4 regions of the Pseudomonas sp. EA_35y_Pfl2_R5 genome follow, and region 2 is predicted to be linked to each of the others. Evidence: predicted binding sites of a transcription regulator. Region 2 holds the regulator's gene; each other region holds the start of a gene.

What was found. Region 2 encodes sigma-54, which starts transcription at its own class of promoters, with help from an activator protein. Its sites were predicted from a motif close to ANTGGCATNNANNTTGCTNT; they were not measured.
Region 1: AACX99_RS08165 (CmpA/NrtA family ABC transporter substrate-binding protein) is a predicted target of sigma-54. The motif match lies at 1,407-1,426, and genes of this name have one in related genera.
Region 3: glnK (P-II family nitrogen regulator) is a predicted target of sigma-54. The motif match lies at 3,263-3,282, and genes of this name have one in related genera.
Region 4: AACX99_RS18400 (pilin) is a predicted target of sigma-54. The motif match lies at 1,866-1,885, and genes of this name have one in related genera.

Annotation. Positions count from the first base shown of each region.
Region 1 covers NZ_CAXAOW010000003.1:210,841-215,853, forward strand. The annotation lists gene AACX99_RS08165 (CmpA/NrtA family ABC transporter substrate-binding protein) at 1-1,260, opposite strand, end outside; gene AACX99_RS08170 (transcriptional regulator) at 1,708-2,025, opposite strand; gene AACX99_RS08175 (hypothetical protein) at 2,237-2,629, shown strand; gene alaC (alanine transaminase) at 2,667-3,893, opposite strand; gene AACX99_RS08185 (pyridoxal phosphate-dependent decarboxylase family protein) at 4,013-5,013, opposite strand, start outside.
Region 2 covers NZ_CAXAOW010000007.1:217-5,229, forward strand. The annotation lists gene AACX99_RS13610 (HPr family phosphocarrier protein) at 5-277, opposite strand; gene rapZ (RNase adapter RapZ) at 290-1,147, opposite strand; gene ptsN (PTS IIA-like nitrogen regulatory protein PtsN) at 1,150-1,623, opposite strand; gene hpf (ribosome hibernation-promoting factor, HPF/YfiA family) at 1,639-1,947, opposite strand; gene AACX99_RS13630 (RNA polymerase factor sigma-54) at 2,141-3,655, opposite strand; gene lptB (LPS export ABC transporter ATP-binding protein) at 3,793-4,518, opposite strand; gene lptA (lipopolysaccharide transport periplasmic protein LptA) at 4,521-5,013, opposite strand, start outside.
Region 3 covers NZ_CAXAOW010000004.1:8,818-13,830, forward strand. The annotation lists gene AACX99_RS10035 (LysR substrate-binding domain-containing protein) at 1-58, shown strand, start outside; gene AACX99_RS10040 (gamma-glutamyl-gamma-aminobutyrate hydrolase family protein) at 398-1,186, shown strand; gene AACX99_RS10045 (YifB family Mg chelatase-like AAA ATPase) at 1,243-2,742, opposite strand; gene AACX99_RS10050 (accessory factor UbiK family protein) at 2,782-3,051, opposite strand; gene glnK (P-II family nitrogen regulator) at 3,479-3,817, shown strand; gene AACX99_RS10060 (ammonium transporter) at 3,854-5,013, shown strand, end outside.
Region 4 covers NZ_CAXAOW010000013.1:92,821-97,833, reverse strand. The annotation lists gene pilB (type IV-A pilus assembly ATPase PilB) at 1-1,087, opposite strand, end outside; gene AACX99_RS18400 (pilin) at 1,346-1,813, opposite strand; gene tfpZ (TfpX/TfpZ family type IV pilin accessory protein) at 2,054-2,785, shown strand; gene nadC (carboxylating nicotinate-nucleotide diphosphorylase) at 2,963-3,811, opposite strand; gene AACX99_RS18385 (DUF1631 domain-containing protein) at 4,176-5,013, shown strand, end outside.

The DNA.
Region 1 (5,013 bases), on a different contig from region 2:
TGGAAAGTCTTCGGCCTTGGCCTTGCCTTCAGCAATCAGTTCGTCGGCAGCGCTGCGGTACACCGCCGGCAGGTAGACCTGTTTGGCAATGTCGAAGTACCAGCTGTCCGGCTTGGCATCGCTGACTTGGCCCCAGCGGCGCATTTGCGTCAGGTACCAGATGGCATCGGAGTAGTAAGGGTAGGTGGCGTTGTGGCGGAAGAACACGTTGAAGTCCGGTACGTCGCGCTTGTCGCCTTTTTCGTACTCGAAGGTGCCAGTCATGGAGTTGGCGATCACCTTGGCATCAGCCCCGACGTATTCAGGGCGCGCGAGGATTTCCACGGCTTCGGCGCGGTTGGCGTTGTTGTTTTCATCCAGCCACATCCCGGCGCGGATTAACGCTTTGACCAGGCGCTTATGGGTTTCCGGGTTGGCGTCGGCCCACTCCTTGGAGACTCCGAGGACTTTTTCCGGGTTGTTCTTCCAGATTTCGTAGTCGGTGATTACCGGCACGCCAATACCTTTGAATACGGCGGCCTGGTTCCATGGTTCGCCCACGCTGTAACCGCTGATGGTGCCGGCTTCCAAAGTGGCAGGCATTTGCGGCGGCGGGGTGACTGAGAGCAGAGCGTCGGCGCTCAGGGTGCCGGTGATGTCGCCCTTGGCTGGGGCGTAATAGCCCGGATTGATACCACCGGCAGCCAGCCAGTAGCGCAGCTCATAGTTGTGGGTGGACACCGGGAACACCATGCCCAGGTTGAACGGCTTGCCCTTGGCTTTGTATTGCTCGATCACCGGCTTGAGTGCATCGGCCTTGATTGGGTGCACCGGTTTGCCATTTTCCATCGGCACATGCTTTTTCATTTCTTCCCACACCGCATTGGACATGGTGATGCCATTGCCGTTGAGGTCCATGGAAAACGCGGTCACGACATCGGCTTTGGTGCCAAAGCCGATGGTGGCCCCCAGGGGCTGACCGGCCAGCATGTGCGCGCCGTCCAGTTCGCCGGTGATCACCCGATCCAGCAGTACCTTCCAGTTGGCTTGCGCTTCTAGGGTGACGTAGAGCCCCTCATCCTCGAAAAAGCCTTTTTCATACGCGATGGCCAGCGGCGCCATGTCGGTGAGTTTGATAAAGCCGAGTTTGAGCTCGTCTTTTTCCAGCTCGGCAGCCAGGCTGATTTGCAGGCTAAGTGGGTTGAGTAACAAAGCGGCAGCGCAGCCGAAGCCAGTCAGGGTCTTTTTCAGTAGCGAACGGCGAGCGTTGAAGTTACGCATGGTGAATCCTCAGGTCTCAGAAACGAAAAAAGACGTCAACGGTCAACGCCGCCCAGTGAGAGCAGGTTGCCTTTGACGTCTTTGTCTATTCGTCCCGATCACCGCCGTTGGCGATCCGAAGACGGGTGTAAGGTCTTGAGAGGATCGTTGCAAGGGGCTTGCCAATTTTGCGCGTGTTATTGCGCATGAGGCGCGCAAAGCGCCTTATTTGCTTCTCGAATAGCCCAATAAATCTTTTTAACTACATAGGCTTAAGACTGTTATCTAACTGTGATTGTAGTAGTTGAACCATTGAGTGAGCAGGTAGGCGATGGCCATTTGAGTGGCCACCAGGCACCGTTCTGAGTCATAGCTGTACAGCTATTCACATATTTGAACGCTTTTGGTTCGCCAGCAATCTGGGCGGCACTGAGCGCCACATCCTCAAGAAATCGCACTCAGTAATCTTTACTGCGCAGCAGGTCGGCGCTGCGCTTCTTCTGTGAACTCCTTGAGCCAGCGCAACACCTCTACCGCCTCCCAGCGCGACGGATCGAACATGGCATAGGCCAGGCCTTGATAGCCGACCACATCCAGCTGCCGGTGATAGCCGGCGCGCTGCAGCAAGGCTTCGATCTCGGCAAAGCAGGTGTTGAAGTGCACCCGGGAAAACGGCGTCTTGCCCTCGGTGACGATGCCTTCAAGCTGCAATTCATTGACGGTGGCCCGGACTTTCTCCAAGGGCATACGGTTTACGCTGTGTTTCAGCTGCAGTACGTCGAGCATCTGGGTACTCCTGTTAACGCCTTGTATGGACCCGATCTGCCGGGCGGCATGGTTGGCTGGATGGCATGACCAAGGGTAATCGAAAAATACTGTACAAATAAACAGTATTCGATAATAGTAAGCCCAAGGCCCTAACCGGCACCTACTCGATCACTCGCGCCATCTGCCCGCAAAGCCAATGGCCACAGGCACTGCAGAGGAGTCACGAACAATGCAACAGATGCTGATGACAATTGTGCTATTGGGCCTTCTGGCCGGTTGCGCGCAACCGCAGCTTGATCAACCTCGGGCAAATGGCACCTACCTGGTGATCGAGAATGGTCAGGCCTGGGCCGTGCTGGTATCTGACGGCAAGCGCGTGGAAGAGCAGGGCACGGTGGTGGATGTGATCAGACTGCCCAGCGAGAACTCTGTCGTGGCGGCCAGTTATGTGATCGAAACGGCCAATTGCGGCCGCGTGCAGTGGCTGAGCGAACGCTCTGATGCGGCCGATGGCATGACTAACCTGATGTCGCTGCACAGCAACAATCAATTGGGGCAGAGCGGCTGCGTCATTACCAGTGGGCTGAGCAAGGTTTGGACGGTGCTGGATTACTCCGGCTGAAACGAAAGAGGACACCCCTAAGGTGCCCTCTGTTTGTTTATTCGTCGACCTTGGCCTTCTTGCCAGGTAACAGGCCATCGGCGCGGAACATCGTCTTGATCCCGCGAATCGCCTGGCGGGTGCGGTCCTGGTTTTCGATCAGGGCAAAGCGCACATGGTCATCGCCATAATCGCCAAAGCCAATGCCCGGCGAGACGCAGACCTTGGCCTCTAGCAGCAGCTTCTTGGCGAATTCCAGCGAGCCGAGCTTGGCGTACTGCTCGGGAATCTTCGCCCAGATATACATCGAAGCTTTCGGATTTTCGACCATCCAGCCCAGCTCATGCAGGCCTTTGACCAGCAGATTACGGCGCTGGCGGTATTGCTCGGCAATGTCACGCACGCATTGCTGATCACCTTCAAGCGCCGCAATAGCGGCTACCTGCAGTGGGGTGAAGGTGCCGTAGTCGTGGTAGCTCTTGATTCGTGCAAGGGCGTTGACCAGCTCTTTATTGCCGACCATAAATCCGATGCGCCATCCGGCCATGTTGTAGCTTTTGGACAGGGTGAAGAACTCCACGGCAATGTCCTTGGCACCCGGAACTTGCATGATCGAGGGGGCTTTCCACCCGTCGTAGACGATGTCCGCGTAGGCCAGATCGTGGACCACCAGCACGTCATATTGTTTGGCCAGGCTCACCACACGCTCGAAAAAATCCAGCTCGACACATTGCGCTGTGGGGTTGGACGGAAAGCCAAGAATCATCATCTTCGGTTTGGGAATCGACTCACGAATCGCTCGTTCCAGTTCGGCGAAGAAGTCTACGCCAGGCACCAGCGGTACCGAGCGTACCTGGGCGCCGGCCAGTACAGCGCCATAGATATGAATCGGGTAGCTGGGGTTGGGCACCAATACGGTGTCGCCGTGATCCAGGGTTGCCAGCATCAAATGCGCCAGCCCTTCCTTGGAACCGATGGTGACGATGGCTTCGCTTTCCGGGTCGATTTCGACCGTATAACGGTCTTTGTACCAGCGCGAAATCGCGCGGCGCAGACGCGGAATACCACGCGAGGTGGAGTAGCCGTGAGTGTCTTCGCGCTGGGCAACCTGGACCAGCTTCTCGACGATATGCGCCGGCGTCGCGCCGTCTGGGTTGCCCATGCTGAAGTCGATGATGTCTTCACCGCGACGGCGCGCGGCCATCTTCAATTCGGCGGTGATGTTGAAAACGTAGGGGGGGAGTCGATCGATGCGCGCAAAGCGGCGCGGAGCTTGGTCAGCCATGCTTTCCTCGGTACGTAAGCGCCCGGAACCGTCCGAGCGACGTTGGCCAGTGCGCTGGCCAGGCGGCGAAGATAAGCGCTGCCTGGGGGCTTTGTCGAGCCCCCAAGCGGCGCTGGTGTTCATGCCGGAATCTGGCGCTTCAGGCGCAGCAGCAAATCGGCCAGCAATTCGATATCGGTATCCATGGTGCGCCACGACGAGACACTAAGGCGAAAGGCCGGGCGGCCCTGCCAAATTGTCGGGCCGAACCAGACTTCGCCGCTGGCCTGCGCCGCTTCGCGGATGGCCACGGTCTGTGCGTCGCTATCCCCGCGTACCAGCACTTGGTTGAGTACCACGCGGTTGAGCAGCGGGTAACCGCCATCGCGCAGGTGTTCGGCCAACTGGCCGGCTTGGCGAATATGCCGGTCGATCAGTTCGCGCAGGCCATCGCGGCCAAGGTTGGCGAGGGCCGCCCAGATTGCTACGCCACGGGCGCGGCGGGAAAACTCCAGCGTCAGGTTTTTCTGCGCATCCTTGCTCGCGCTGGCATAGGCGGCGTCGCTATTCATCGCCGTGGCCAGGGCATCGGCATCACGGCAGATGGCCATGGCGCCGTCGTAGGGTGTGTTCAGCCATTTGTGGCCGTCGCAGGTCCAGCTGTCGGCCAACTCCACACCAGTGGCCAGATGCGCAGAAGAGGAGGCGCGGGCCCACAGGCCGAAGGCGCCGTCCACATGCACCCAAGCGCCGGGGGCTTTGGCTTTGGGAATCAGCTCGGCGAAGGGGTCGAACTCGCCGGTGTTCACCTCTCCGGCCTGCAGGCAGAGGATGCTCAGGTCATCCAGGGTCGGCAGCTGCGCCGGGTCGATGCGGCCCTCGGCATCGGTGGGGGCGACGATCAGCCGGTTCATCCCGAAGCCAAGTATGCGTAGGGCCTTCTTCACCGTGATGTGGCAGGTGGCGGAGACCACCACGCGTACTTCCGGCGCGCCGATCAGGCCATCACCATCAAAGTCCCAGCCCTTGCGCGCCAGTAGCGCGCGGCGGGCGGCCGACAGGCTGGCCAGGGTGCAGGCGGTGGCGCTGGTGCCGAAGCCGACGGCGCTGCTGCGTGGCAGATCGAGGGCCTCCAGCACCC
Region 2 (5,013 bases):
GGTTTTACTCGCCTTCGTCGAAGTAGTTGTTGATCAGCTCGCTCAGGGCCTGCAGCGCCTCGGCGTCCTGCTCACCTTCGGTGTGCAGGTACACTGGCGTGCCTTTACCTGCCGCCAGCATCATCACGGCCATGATGCTTTTGCCATCGACCAAGCTCTCCGCGCTGCGGCCAACTTTGACCTGGCAGGGGAAACGCCCGGCGACGCCGACAAACTTGGCCGCCGCGCGGGCGTGCAGGCCAAGCTTGTTGATAATGGTGATTTCGCAGGCGGGCATCGCGGCAATTCCTTAACTGAGGTCGCGGTGGCGAGTCTGAACGTTTTTCAGTATGGGTTTGAGAGCCTCGCCCAGTCGGTTGGCCAGATAGACTGAGCGGTGGTGGCCACCGGTACAACCAATTGCCACAGTGACGTAGGCGCGGTTGCTGGCGGCAAAACGTGGCAGCCATTTGGTCAGGTAGGCGAGGATGTCCTGGTACATATCTTCAGCATCGGCCTGGGCCGAGAGGTAGTCGACCACGGGCTGATCAAGCCCGGAATAATCGCGCAAGTCCGGCTTCCAGTAAGGATTAGGCAGGCAGCGCACATCGAACACCAGGTCGGCATCCACCGGCATGCCGCGTTTGAAGCCAAAGGATTCGATCAGAAACGCGGTGCCCGGCTCAGGCTGGTTGAGCAGTCGTAGCTTGAGGCTATCGCGCAGCTGGTAGAGGTTGAGGTGGGTGGTGTCGATCTTCAAGTCGGCCAAGTCGATAATCGGGCCTAGGAGCAGGCTTTCATCGGCAATGGCTTCAGCCAATGAGCGGCTCTCATTGGTCAGCGGATGGCGCCGGCGGGTCTCGGAGAAGCGCTTGAGCAGGGTTTCTTCGTCAGCATCCAGGTAGATCACATCGCACTTGATGTGCCGCGCGCGAACTTCTTCAAGCAGCTCGGGAAAGCGCTTGAGATGGCTCGGCAGATTGCGCGCATCAATCGACACTGCGACCTGCGGATGCAGCAGCTCGGTGTGCAGCAAGGCGCGTTCGGCCAGTTCAGGTAGCAGGCCGGCGGGCAAGTTGTCGATGCAGTAGAAGCCGTTGTCCTCAAGTACATCGAGGGCGGTGCTTTTCCCGGAGCCGGAGCGCCCGCTGACGATGATTAGGCGCATGCTCAGGCTCGGTTGAGTTGACTTTGTACGTCCACGACCACCTGATACAGGGCTTCGCTGCTTTCGGCTTGCCGCAGGTTGGCACGCACATCGCCGCGATCGAGCATGCTGGCGATCTGCCGCAACAGTTCCAGGTGAGCATCGGTGGCGGCTTCGGGCACTAGCAGGACAAACAGCAGGTCCACTGGTGCGCCGTCGATGGCGTCGAAGTCCACGGCGGAGTCCAGGCGCAGCAGGGCGCTGATCGGCGCGGTGCAACCGGGCAGGCGACAGTGCGGAATGGCAATGCCATTACCGAAACCGGTCGAGCCGAGTTTTTCCCGGGCAATCAGGCTTTCGAAGATATCTTGGCCATCCAGGTCAGGCAGCTCGCGCGCCACCAAGTTGGCAATCTGTTCGAGGACACGTTTTTTGCTGCCGCCCGGCACGTTCACCAGGGAACGGCCGGGGGTCAGGATAGTTTCAAGTCGGATCATAGGAGATAGACGACGTCAGCGGGCCATAGCGCCCTGTTGGCGGTCGAGCTGTTTTTCCTTGTGTTTGATGAGTTGTCGGTCGAGTTTGTCTGTCAGTAGATCGATGGCTGCGTACATGTCTTCATGCTCGGCGTTGGCGACGACTTCGCCGCCAGCAATGTGCAGGGTCGCTTCGATTTTCTGTTTGAGCTTCTCGACCTCCATGATGACTTGCACGTTGGTAATCTTGTCGAAGTGGCGCTCCAATCGGCCGAGTTTTTCGGCGATGTAGTCGCGTAGGGCGTCGGTCACATCCAGCTGGTGTCCACTGATGTTGACTTGCATACCGCTTTCTCCTTGTTGCCGTGTGTAAGAGGCAGGCGAGAGGCCTGCCGCCGGAACACTGTGGCGTGGAAGACTCTGGTAGAACGAGCCTGGCACGGTCGCTAATTGCATGCTGACAGTATGGCTGCATATGCGAAAAGGCGAGACCTGGGCATATTCTGTACGAGTAGTTGTCTTCCTTCTTCGTGCTGCCTTAGATCAATCGTTTGCGCTCACTGGATGGCGCTATTCCGAGGGATTCACGGTACTTGGCGACCGTGCGGCGAGCGACTTGAATGCCCTGTGCTTCCAGTAAACCAGCGATCTTGCTGTCACTCAACGGCTTTTTCGCATTTTCCGCGGCGACCAGTTTTTTGATGATGGCACGGATCGCGGTGGACGAGCATTCACCACCTTCGGACGTGCTGACGTGGCTGGAGAAGAAGTATTTCAGCTCGTAAATACCACGCGGGGTGTGCATGAATTTCTGCGTGGTCACCCGCGAAATGGTCGATTCATGCATGCCTACAGCTTCGGCAATATCGTGCAGCACCAGGGGTTTCATCGCCTCGTCGCCGTAATCGAGGAAGCCGCGCTGATGCTCGACGATCTGCGTGGCGACCTTCATCAGGGTTTCGTTGCGGCTTTGCAGGCTCTTGATAAACCAGCGTGCTTCTTGCAGCTGGTTGCGCATAAAGGTGTTGTCGGCGCTGGAGTCGGCACGTTTCACAAAACCGGCGTATTGCGCGTTGACCCGCAGGCGCGGCATGGCTTCCTGGTTGAGTTCCACCAGCCAGCGCTCGTTGTGCTTGCGCACGATGACGTCAGGCACCACGTATTCCGGCTCGCTGGACTCGATCTGCGAGCCAGGGCGCGGGTTGAGGCTCTGGATCAGGTCGATAACCTGGCGCAGCTCGTCTTCCTTGAGCTTCATGCGGCGCATCAGCTGGCTGTAGTCGCGACTGCCGAGCAAGTCGAGATAGTCGTTGGCCAGGCGCTGGGCTTCGCTCAGCCACGGAGTTTTTGCTGGCAGCTGACGCAGTTGCAGAAGCAGGCATTCGCCCAGGTTGCGCGCGGCGATACCGGTTGGCTCGAACTGCTGAATGCGGTGCAGCACGGCTTCGACTTCATCGAGCTCGATGTCCAGCTCCGGGTCGAAGGCTTCGACCACCTCTTCCAGGGTTTCTTCCAGATAGCCCTGCTGGTTGATGCAGTCGATCAAGGTGACGGCAATCAGGCGGTCCTTGTCCGACATTGGTGCCAGATTGAGTTGCCACAGCAAGTGGCTTTGCAAGCTTTCGCCGCTCGAGGTGCGGGTGGTGAAATCCCACTCGTCGTCATCGTTGCTGCTACTGGGCAGGCTGCTGGCGCTGGTCTGGTAGATGTCTTCCCAGGCGGTGTCGACGGGCAGCTCGTTGGGGATACGCTCGCCCCAATCACCTTCTTCCAGGTTGTCCACGGTCTGCGTGGCTTCCTGGTAGCTGGTTTCCTGATAGGGCGCTTCGGGCTGTTCGCTGGGGCTGGCGCTTTCTGCTCCATCGGCCATGGGGTCCGAATTGTCGAAATCATCGCCATCTTCCTGGCGTTCGAGCATCGGGTTGGACTCCAAGGCCTCCTGGATCTCTTGTTGCAGATCCAAGGTAGACAATTGGAGCAGGCGGATGGCCTGTTGCAGCTGCGGTGTCATCGTCAGCTGCTGGCCCATTCTCAGGACTAGCGATGGTTTCATTGCAGACCTTATTTACCGGCGTCGTGCGCAATCCACTACAGGGCGTTTTCAAAAAGCGCCACTAGGAAGCAAATTATATGCCTGACTTTAAAGGTTTTGCCTAGCCTTGGCTGCAGTCGGCTTGAGAAAAGCTGTAGCTACAGCCTGAACTCATGCCCCAGGTAAACTTCTTTCACTGTCTGGTTAGCCAGAATGGTCTCGGCATCACCTTCGGCGATCAGTTGGCCATCGCTGACGATATAGGCGGTTTCGCAGATGTCCAGGGTCTCGCGCACGTTGTGGTCGGTGATCAACACGCCGATACCCTTGGCCTTGAGGTGGTGGATGATCTGCTTGATATCGCCTACCGAAATAGGATCGACGCCGGCGAACGGTTCGTCTAGCAGGATGAACTTGGGATTAGTCGCCAGGGCGCGGGCAATTTCCACGCGGCGGCGCTCACCGCCGGACAGGCTCATGCCGAGGTTGTCGCGGATATGGCTGATATGGAATTCCTGCAGCAGGCCTTCGAGTTCTTTGCGGCGTGTAGGGCCGTCAAGATCCTTGCGGGTCTCCAGGATGGCCATGATGTTGTCGGCCACGCTGAGCTTGCGGAAAATTGAGGCTTCCTGCGGCAGGTAGCCGATGCCGGCGCGAGCGCGGCCATGCATCGGCTGGTGGCTAACATCGAGGTCGTCGATCAACACGCGGCCCTGATCGGCCTGTACCAAGCCGACGATCATGTAGAAACAGGTGGTCTTGCCGGCGCCGTTGGGGCCAAGCAGGCCGACGATCTGCCCGCTATCGATGCTCAGGCTAACGTCGCGCACGACCTGGCGGCCTTTGTAGCTCTTCGCCAGGTGTTGGGCTTTCAATGTGGCCATTATTACTGCGCCTGCTGGTCGGCTGGTTTGTTCTTCGGCTGGATCACCATGTCGATGCGCGGACGTGGCGCGGTGACGTTGGTGCCTGTGGCGCGGCCGGCGTTAACGATCTGGCGTTGGGTGTCATAGACGATTTTCTCGCCTTCGAAGGTGTTGCCTTCCTGAATCACCTTGGCCTGGTCGATCAGTACCACGCGCTCGTTGGCCATAAAGTACTGGATGGTCAGGCCGTAGGCCTTGACGATCTGCTTGTCGGCTGACGGCAGTTGCTCGTAGTAGGCCGGCTTGCCGACCGAGGTAAATACCTCGACATCGCCCTGGGCATTCTGGGTGATGGTCACTGTGTCGCCAGTGACCTTCATGGTGCCCTGAGTAATGACTACGTCGCCGCGATAGACGGCAACGCCTTGTTTGTCATCGAGTTCCGCGCTATCGGCCTGGATGCGGATCGGCTGTTCGCGGTCGGATGGCAGTGCCCAGGCGCTGACACTTCCG
Region 3 (5,013 bases), on a different contig from region 2:
GGATGTGGCGGCGATGCAGTTGCCCGTGGTCGAACGGGTGGGCAATCGGGCGCGTTAGCACGGCAGCGCATAAGGCGTAAAAAATATTGGACTATCGTTTGGCGGCTTTATCAGACTAATGCTGTTAAAACAGCAGCTTGCTTTGTTTTTTGGGCTGAGTTGTCTGCTGCTTGCGGTCTGATTTCTTAACAATACGCGCTTATTTGTTTGACATATTTTACGGCTTTGGCAGACTGGCTTCCGGGTTGTGACTGCCAGGTGAGCGTTTCTTGCGCAGCTGATGCCGCTGTGGCGGACATCTAGACAGGCACAATCAGCCGTAAAACAGAAGGCGCGCGACAGCCGTCAGCCTTCTGCACAACAACGGCAGCCAATCCCGGCTGCCCCAAGGTGATGTATGTCCAACAACAATACGAAACAGCGCCCAGGCGCGCGTAAACCGGTTGTCCTGATGTCCATGGGCGCTCAAGAGCGCAAAGGGCATGCCTATCAAGTCATGACCCACAAATACATATCTCCTCTGGTTGAACTGTCTGGCTGTGTGCCGCTGCTGGCGCCGAGCTGCTGCGGCGCCGACGATATCGAGCAATACCTGTCAATGGTCGACGGCGTGTACCTGACCGGTGCGGGCAGCAATATCGACCCAGCCCTCTACGGCCAGGAAAACCTGACTCCGACCAAGGGCCAGGATAAGGGCCGTGATCTGTTTGATATTCCACTGATTCGCGGCGCGTTGGCCCGTGGTCTGCCGCTGTTCGCGATCTGCCGTGGCATGCAGGAAATTAACGTGGCCCTGGGCGGCAATATTCACCAGAAGGCTTACGAGGTCGACGGCATTGATGACCACCGCGAGGACTCCGGCGATCCGGTAGATGTGCAGTACGCCGACAGTCATACCGTACAGGCGTTACCCGGCAGTTGGTTTGCCGAGTTGATGGGTGATGCGCCGTTTGCGGTCAACTCGTTGCATGGTCAGGCGCTGGACAAGCTGGGTGAAGGCATCGAAGCCTTGGCCCATGCCGACGATGGCCTGGTTGAGGCGATTCACCTGCCGGGCACTGAGCAGTTCACTCTGGCGGTGCAGTGGCATCCAGAGTGGCAGGCGGCGCAGAACCCGCACTCGGTGAAAATCTTCCAGGCGTTCGGTGATGCCTGTCGTGAGCAGCTGGCCCGCCGCGAGCAGTAAGGGTTCTAGCTCCATATAAAGAAGCCCCGCATGCGGGGCTTCTTTATGGCTGCGATTCAGGTACCGCTGATACTGAGGCGGTATTGCAAGGCTTCACCCAGGTGGCTGCGGTGGATATGCGCGGCACTGTCCAGGTCGGCCAGGGTGCGCGCCACCTTCAACACCCGGTGCGCCGCACGCAGGCTCAGGCCGAGGCGTTCGCAGGCGTTTTCCAGCCACTGGCGGTCTTCGCCCTGCAGGCTGCAATGCTGCTGGACGCCGTTAAGATCCAGATGCGCATTGGCGCAGCCCTGGCGTGCCTGTTGCTGCTGGCGAGCCTGTACGACCTGGGCGGCCAGTTCGGCGCTGCTTGGGCCGGGTTCGGCGTTGGCATCCAGCCGGGTGGTTTCCCGTGGCACGCTGAGGTGCAGGTCGATGCGGTCGAGCAGCGGGCCGGAGAGTTTGCCGCGGTAGCGCTGGATCTGCTCGCTGGAACAGCGGCAGCGCCCGGACGGATCGCCTAGATGTCCACAGGGGCAGGGGTTCATCGCCGCCACCAGCTGAAAGCGCGCGGGAAAGCGCACCTTGTCGCGGGCGCGGGCAATCACGATTTGCCCGCTTTCCAAAGGCTCACGTAAGACCTCCAACACTTTTCTGTCGAATTCAGGCAGCTCGTCCAGAAAAAGCACGCCGTGATGGGCCAAGGTAATTTCGCCAGGTTGCGGGCGACTGCCCCCGCCGACCAGCGCCGGGCCGGATGCACTGTGATGAGGCGTTCTAAAGGGCCTTTGCGGCCAGGCGCTTAGCGGCGTGTGACTGGCCACGGAATGAATGGCCGCCACTTCCAGTGCTTCCTGTTCATCCAGTGGTGGCAGCAGGCCCGGCAGGCGGCTGGCCAGCAGGGTTTTGCCGGTGCCGGGTGGCCCAGTAAACAGCAGGTTGTGCGAGCCGGCCGCCGCCACCAGCAGCGCGCGTTTGGCGGCGATCTGCCCCTGTACCTCGGCCAGATCGGGGTAGGGCAGCACTTGGCGCAGCAAGCCCTGAGCCTGATAGGGCGCAATCGGCGTTTGGCCATTGAGGTGGGCGGCGACTTCCAGCAGGTGCTCGACGGCAATCACCGTCAGCCCGGACGCCAGGCTGGCTTCTTCGGCATTGGCCTTGGGCACCACTAAGGTGCGTCCGGCGGCACGGGCGGCCAGGGCTGCGGGTAAGACGCCCTGTACTGGGCGGATCGCCCCGGACAGCGCCAACTCGCCGAGGCATTCGAGGTGTTCCAGCGCGCTGGCCGGCACCTGGCCACTGGCTGCGAGAATGCCGAGGGCAATCGCAAGGTCAAAGCGCCCGCCGTCTTTGGGCAAGTCCGCTGGAGCCAGGTTCAATGTGATCCTGCGTGGGGGAAAATCGAAGGCGCAGTTGAGGATGGCGCTGCGCACGCGGTCCTTGCTTTCCTTGACGGCGGTTTCCGGCAAACCGACCAGTGCCAGCGAGGGCAGGCCGTTGGCCAGATGGGCTTCAACAGTGACGGAGGGGGCTTCAACTCCCACCTGGGCGCGGCTGTGGACTATGGCCAGGGACATCGATCACTCCTTGATCGGCTGATGCATCCGCTGCGGGCGTTACTCGCTGGGGGCTGGGGCGTCTGCGCTGCGCGCTTCCATCTCGGCGACTTTAGCTTCGAGGGCTTCCAGGCGAGCGCGGGTGCGGGCCAGTACGACCATCTGGCTGTCGAACTCATCGCGGCTGACCAGGTCGAGCTTGCTGAAGGCGCTCTGCAATAGCACTTTGAATTGGGCTTCGAATTCGCCGCGGGGCAAGGGGGCGTCGCCGTTGAACAGGCGCGAGGCATGGGTGGTCAGGGCGTCTAACAGGGCTTTAGGTGGCAGCATGGTGAGGTTCCGTTTACAGGTGGCGGCAGTGTAGCACGCAGCTTTATCTGGCTTGCCGGGCGGGTCCGGAACGGCGTTGGCAGGTTCTGCACAGTTTTCGCGCGCTGCTTGGCGGGCCGTTGCACCGTTGTTGTGCGCTGGCTGTTGGCTATTACCGCGCTAAAACGCCTGTTTAACGGGTAACTGCATGAAATAAATCGGTTTTGCCTGATCTGGCAAGCTTTCTGCTTTGTCTCTGCTGACGCATGCACCGATGCAGTTCCGGTGCGTCAGGCGAAGCGGGGAAGTGTTTCGTCGGGAGCGGTTGGTGAGCATCGGTGCCGCTGGGTCAGGGCTGCGATGCATTACAAAAGCCAGGCACTGCGCTTAGACTTGGGCCGGGTTCGTAATTCCTGGGGCAAGTCCACCATACACGGGAGAGAGTTACATGAAGCTAGTCACTGCCATCATCAAGCCGTTCAAGCTGGACGACGTCCGTGAGTCACTGTCGGAGATCGGCGTGCAGGGCATCACTGTCACTGAAGTCAAAGGCTTCGGTCGTCAGAAAGGCCATACCGAGCTGTACCGCGGCGCTGAATACGTGGTCGATTTCTTGCCAAAAGTGAAAATCGACGTGGCCATCGCTGATGATCAACTCGATCGCGTGATTGAGGCCATCACCAAGGCTGCTAACACCGGCAAAATCGGTGACGGCAAGATTTTCGTTGTAAACCTGGAACAGGCGATCCGCATCCGTACCGGCGAAACCGGCACCGACGCAGTTTAAGCCTCCGAACGAACCCCACGCCCCAGGAGTTAAACCATGACTCTGCGAAAAATCGCAGGGCTAGGAGCCCTTTTGTCTCTCGTTCCTGGCTTTGCCATGGCAGAAGAGGCAAGCCTGAACAGCGGCGACACCGCTTGGATGTTGGTCGCCACTGTACTGGTGCTGTTTATGACCATCCCCGGTCTGGCGCTTTTCTACGCCGGCATGGTGCGTTCGAAGAACGTGCTGTCGGTGTTGATGCAGTGTTTTGCAGTAACCGGGTTGATCAGCATTCTGTGGGTCGTCTACGGCTACAGCCTGGCCTTTGATACCACTGGCATGGAGCAAGGGGTGGTCAACCTCAACTCCTTCGTCGGCGGTTTCTCCAAAGCCTTCCTATCTGGTTTGACCCTGGACAGCCTGGTGGCTGGGATTCCAGAGAGCGTGTTCATCACCTTTCAGATGACCTTCGCCATCATCACCCCGGCGTTGATCGTCGGTGCCTTTGCCGAGCGCATGAAGTTCTCGGCCATGCTGATCTTCATGGCGGTGTGGTTCACCCTGGTTTATGCGCCCATCGCGCACATGGTCTGGGGCGGCGATGGTGCATTGATGTGGGACTGGGGCGTGCTCGACTTTGCGGGCGGCACCGTGGTGCACATCAACGCCGGTATCGCCGGCCTGGTGGCCTGTCTGGTGCTGGGCAAACGCAAGGGCTTTCCAACGACTGCCATGCCGCCGCACAACCTTGGCTACACCCTGATCGGCGCAAGCATGCTCTGGGTCGGCTGGTTCGGCTTCAACGCAGGCTCTGCACTGGCCGCTAACGGTAGCGCCGGTATGGCCATGCTGGTAACCCAAATTGCCACCGCTACCGCGGCGCTGAGCTGGATGTTCGCCGAGTGGATCACTCACCGCAAACCAAGCGTTCTGGGCATTGCCTCGGGCGCTGTGGCGGGTCTGGTGGCGATCACTCCGGCGTCCGGTACGGCGGGGCCGATGGGCGCTCTGGCGATTGGTCTGGCAAGTGGGGCGATCTGTTTCTTCTGCGCCACCAGCCTGAAACGCAAGCTGGGTTATGACGATTCCCTCGACGTGTTCGGCGTGCATGCCGTGGGCGGCATTGTCGGTGCCATTCTCACCGGGGCGTTCGCCGCACCGGCCTTGGGTGGCTTCGGCACGGTGGAAGATATTCCGGCGCAGTTGTGGATCCAGTT
Region 4 (5,013 bases), on a different contig from region 2:
CCAGGTTGATTTCCACCGGGTCTTCTGCGGTGGAAATATTCACGTCAACGGTATTGAGAATATTTAGGCCGGTGTACAGCGATACGGTTTTGCCAGAGCCCGTGGGGCCGGTAACCAGAATCATGCCCTGAGGTTGCTTGAGTGCCGACATATAAAGTTCTTTCTGCGATTCTTCATAGCCCAGGGCGTCGATGCCCATCTGGGCGCTGGCAGAGTCAAGAATCCGCATCACGATTTTCTCGCCCCAAAGGGTTGGGCACGTGCTGACGCGAAAGTCGATTGATTTACTTTTGGAGATGCGCATCTTGATGCGCCCATCCTGAGGTTTGCGTCGTTCGGAAATATCCAGGCCGGCCATAACCTTTAATCGCGCAGAAATTCGCGGGGATAGCTGAATAGGTGGGCGGGCTATTTCATGCAAGATGCCATCGGTGCGGAAGCGTACGCGATAGGCTTTTTCATAGGGTTCGAAGTGCAGGTCTGATGAGCCGCCTTTAATTGCATCAAGCAGCATCTTGTTGACGAAGCGTACGACTGGTGCGTCATCTGCGGAGTTTCCTTCGCCCGCGACCTCGGCATCATCGCTGACGGCTTCGACATCCAGCCCATCCAAGTCAACGTCAGCAAGGTCTTCCATTCCGCTGGCAGCGGAGTCGAAAAATTTATCAATCGCATCGCCGAGCTTGTCATCTTCTACCAAGATCGCTTCAGTGTTCAGTCCAGTACTGAATTGGATATCGGTGACGGCCTGGTGGTTGGTTGGGTCAGAAACTGCGATAAACAGTTTGTTGCCGCGCCGCCATAGCGGCAGTACCCGATGTTGGCGCACCAGCTTTTCGGTCACTAAATCTTTTGGCTGGCTTTCCTTCTCGATGGCATTTAGGTCAACAAAGGATACACCGAACTGCTCGCTGGCCAGTTCGGCCAAAACGCGGCTTTTTACCAGCTTGTTCTGTACTAGATAGGTGACCAGCGACAGCTTATTTCGCTGTGCCTGGCTTTGTGCCTGCTGGGCAGTTTTTTCATCCAAAAGCTCTGCCAGTACCATCTGTCGGGCCAAGCCGGTAAGGGACACACTATCGTTCATCATGGGCTCCATAACAGTATTTGTCTTATAGCGCAGTTGCTAAAGGTGTGCCAATTGCAAGAAAGGGCGGTGACAAAAAATGGCACTAATTGAGTTTTTACGTGGCTGGTAGCGCCGTTCTATGCCGGCTCTTTGTTTTTGAATATGAGGGTTTGTTGCTGGTGGCGTAGGCTTCGGTTGAGGGTGAAGCAGGGCAAAAAAAAAGACCGCAGGAGCGGTCTTTTTAAAGTGCTGGACAAAGACTGCCCAGCACTTTTATTAGCGGCAGTTAGCCGGCAGGAACTTGTCGATGATGGTGGTGGTTGCGCTGGTGCAGTCCCAGGTAATCGAGCCGGTGGAGTTGGCGTCGGAAATTGCTGCGCCGTTGATTTGTGGTACGAAGGCCAGAACGTCGGTACCTGCGCCAAGTTGTGGGATGCCGCCCATGGTAACGGAGATGGTGCCGTTGGCGGCGTCAACTGCAATGGCGGAGATCAGGTTGGTGATGAGGTTTGCTTGGTCGGCTGCGAGTACGGCCGAGTAAGCTGCTACGCCGGCAATGCCGTTGTCAGCAAATACATCGGTTACGCCGATTTTGATGGAGCTGGCTGCGATCATACCTTCAGATACCTTGGCGCGAACGGTGTAATCCTGATAGGCAGGCAGGGCAACGGCCGCCAGAATGCCGATGATGGCAACTACGATCATCAGTTCGATCAGGGTAAAGCCTTTTTGCATGGTTTTCATGTGACGCTCTCCAGAGTTATTGGCGGCAACGATGTGTTGCACTGCAGTTGGATAAGCAGATTGCGTGCCAGGTTTTGGTGGGTGGCGAGATCGTTGAGGGGCTTGGCGCCTGTGCACTTATCCGTGGGTTACCACTGATTCTCTGGCTGCCCGTATTATTGAGCTCATTCGCGAGTGCTGACCTCGGTGCCGCGCCTTTTGCTAGCCCCTTTAACAGTCCTTGAATTGCCGGGAGAGAATATGCCTTTACGATTTAAAGCGTTTTTTATACACCTGAGTCTGTCTGCGGTGCTTGCTGTGCCGGCTGTGTTGTTGGTTTTCAAACTGTGGTATCCGGCGCCGCTGCATGTGGCCGTTGGTGTGACAAAGATTTTTTTATTGTTATTGCTGGTCGATGTGGTGCTCGGGCCGCTGTTGACATTGTTGGTGTACAAGCCTGGCAAAAAAACGCTGGTGCTGGATCTCACGGTGATTGCCATGTTGCAGCTGTCTGCGCTTTGTTACGGCTTGTGGGTAGTCGCCGAGGGGCGTCCGGCCTGGTTGGTATTTAATTCCGACCGTTTTGACCTGGTGAGGGTTTTGGATATTGATGGGCGCAAGTTGAGTAGCGCCCTTCCTGAATACCGCAGCCCTCCACAGTTTGGCCCGCGCTGGGTTGCCGCTGTGTCGCCGGTCGATGCCGCTGCTCGAAATGAGCTGATGTTCGAGGCGGGGTTAGGTGGGAGTGACCTGCCGCAGCGGCCTGATCTTTATCGGCCCCTGGTAGATGTTCAGGATGAGATACGGCAGCGTTCGCGTTCGATATCTGGATTGCAGGACTTCAATTCGGTTGAGGATGTGCAGGCGGTTACTCGCGAGTGGCCTGCAGCCGGGTCCTGGTTGCCGTTGATGGCTGGTGTGCCAATGGTGGTGTTGCTTCACAAGGAAAGCTACGAGGTCCTGGCTGTTGTGGATCTCCGCCCTTGGCTATGACAGTCATCGGCAATTCATCCTTTGCGGTATCCCGATCAATCCCTAGGGTGGATTTGTAGGGGCAGTGAGCCTCGGTGAGTCAGTTTCGTTGTGCAACCATCAGATAATTAATTCGTGCTTGGCTTGTGCTGCACGTTTGCGTATGGGTGTGCAGTGGATTAATCCTGCATGTCAGCTTCACAGGCTCAGTCGCATCGACAAATCCACTGCTTTAACATCCTTGGTCAGTGTGCCAATCGACACGTAGTCCACTCCGGTTTCGGCAATCGCCCGTAAGGTACTTTCGTTCACCCCGCCCGAGGCTTCGAGTTTTGCGCGGCCGGCGGTGAGTGCTACGGCCTCGCGCATTTCATTCAGGCTCAGTTCGTCGAGCATGATGATGTCCGCGCCGGCATCCAATGCTTCGCGCAACTCATCCAGGCTTTCCACTTCGACTTCCACCGGCTTGCCTGGGGCAATCTTGTGGGCGGCGGTTACGGCTTGGGCGATGCCGCCGCAGGCGGCGATGTGGTTTTCCTTTATAAGGAAGGCGTCATAGAGGCCGATGCGGTGGTTGTGACAGCCGCCTTGGGTTACTGCGTATTTTTGCGCCAGGCGCAGGCCGGGTAGGGTTTTGCGGGTGTCGAGCAGTTTTACGGCGGTGCCTTGTACCAATTCGGCATAGTGCTGGCAGCGGGTGGCGACAGCGGAGAGCGTCTGCAGAAAGTTTAGGGCACTACGCTCGCCGCTGAGCAGGGCGCGGGCAGGGCCTTCCAGTTCAAAGAGTACCTGATTGGGTTCGGCGCGTTGGCCGTCCTGGATATGCCAGTGCACGGCGACCCGCGGGTCGAGTTGGCGGAATACCGCGTCGACCCAGGCGGTGCCGCAGATTATTGCGGATTCGCGGGTGATGACTTTTGCATGCGCCAGGCGTTCGGCGGGGATCAGCTGTGCGGTGATGTCGCCGCTGCCAATATCCTCTGCCAGTGCACGGCGCACATTGGCCTCGATTTCGTTGGCGAGGTCAGCGAGGATAAGGTTAGGCATGATGAGCTCCAGTCAGCAGAATGCGCCGATTATAGGGATTGATGGCTGTTTGCGCAGTGTTTGCAGCTGTTCTCTGGCAGCTGTAAGGCTATGCTGGTGGAGGTTCTTCGTTAGCTGCATGCAGCTGCAACGCATAGCGTGTTGCGTTGGTCGTATGCAGGTAACCGTTGGGAAGCTGTGATGCTGCATCTGTGACGCGGGTCATGTCTGAAGGAAAAGTCCGCTTGGTATGCGCGCGCGCATCCCTATAATGGCTTTACATTTTAGAATTGTTGACGCCAGGCCTTTGACGTTACGGATGACGCTCAGTTGATCGCTGTGCAGATCGGTCCGCCCAAGAGGGGCAGTCTGCAGGAGACTCGCAATGAAGACTGATGCGAACGTGGTTCACCTGAATAAGGTGGCCTCTGAGCAATCGCCCACCTCGCCGGTAGGAAGACTGCCTGTGGCGCTGACAAATGTGCGTGACAAAGCGGCGCAACAGCTGAAAACAGCGTTGCAGGCGCTGTTCGACAATGCGGACGATACGCTGTTCGAGATGGCTGATCGTGCCACCAGCAATACTGAGCAGAATGCTTTCTTTGAGGCGATGCGCGATCTGCGCTTGAAGCGCAAAAATATCGAGCGTGGCTTTCTGCAGAAGGTCTTCGAAGCCTTCGCCACCCTGAATCAATATGAGATCGGCAAGCCTGCACCCTTAGATGCGGTGTCGTTTGACAGCTTGTCACTGGTGCAGAACGACGCGCTGGAAGAATCGGTGGCGCTGGATTCTATGGTCGCCAAGGTCATGAGCCGAGATGCTACAGCCCTCGGTCACCTGACTACGCGCTTCAACGCCATGGTCAGCAAGAAGCTGGATGACAAGACCAATCCCGTCGGTCCTGCCAGCCTCTGCGAATTCTTCCTCGATGCTTGCAGCAGCCTGGGTGTCGAGATCCGGGTCAAGCTGATCATACTTAAGCTGTTTGAGAAGTATGTACTCAGTGATCTCGACCAGTTGTATGCCGAGGCCAACCAGGCATTGATTGCCGCTGGGGTGTTGCCGGAGCTTAAATCTGCGCCAGCACGGCGTAATCCTTCGCGCGCTAGCGCAGCAGCTGGCGGTGCTCGCCAGGATGCCTCGCCGGAGCTGTCGGCGGAGTTTGCTGATGAAGGCGTGCAGGAAGTGTTCGGCGCGCTGCAGGAATTGCTCTCCCAAGCGC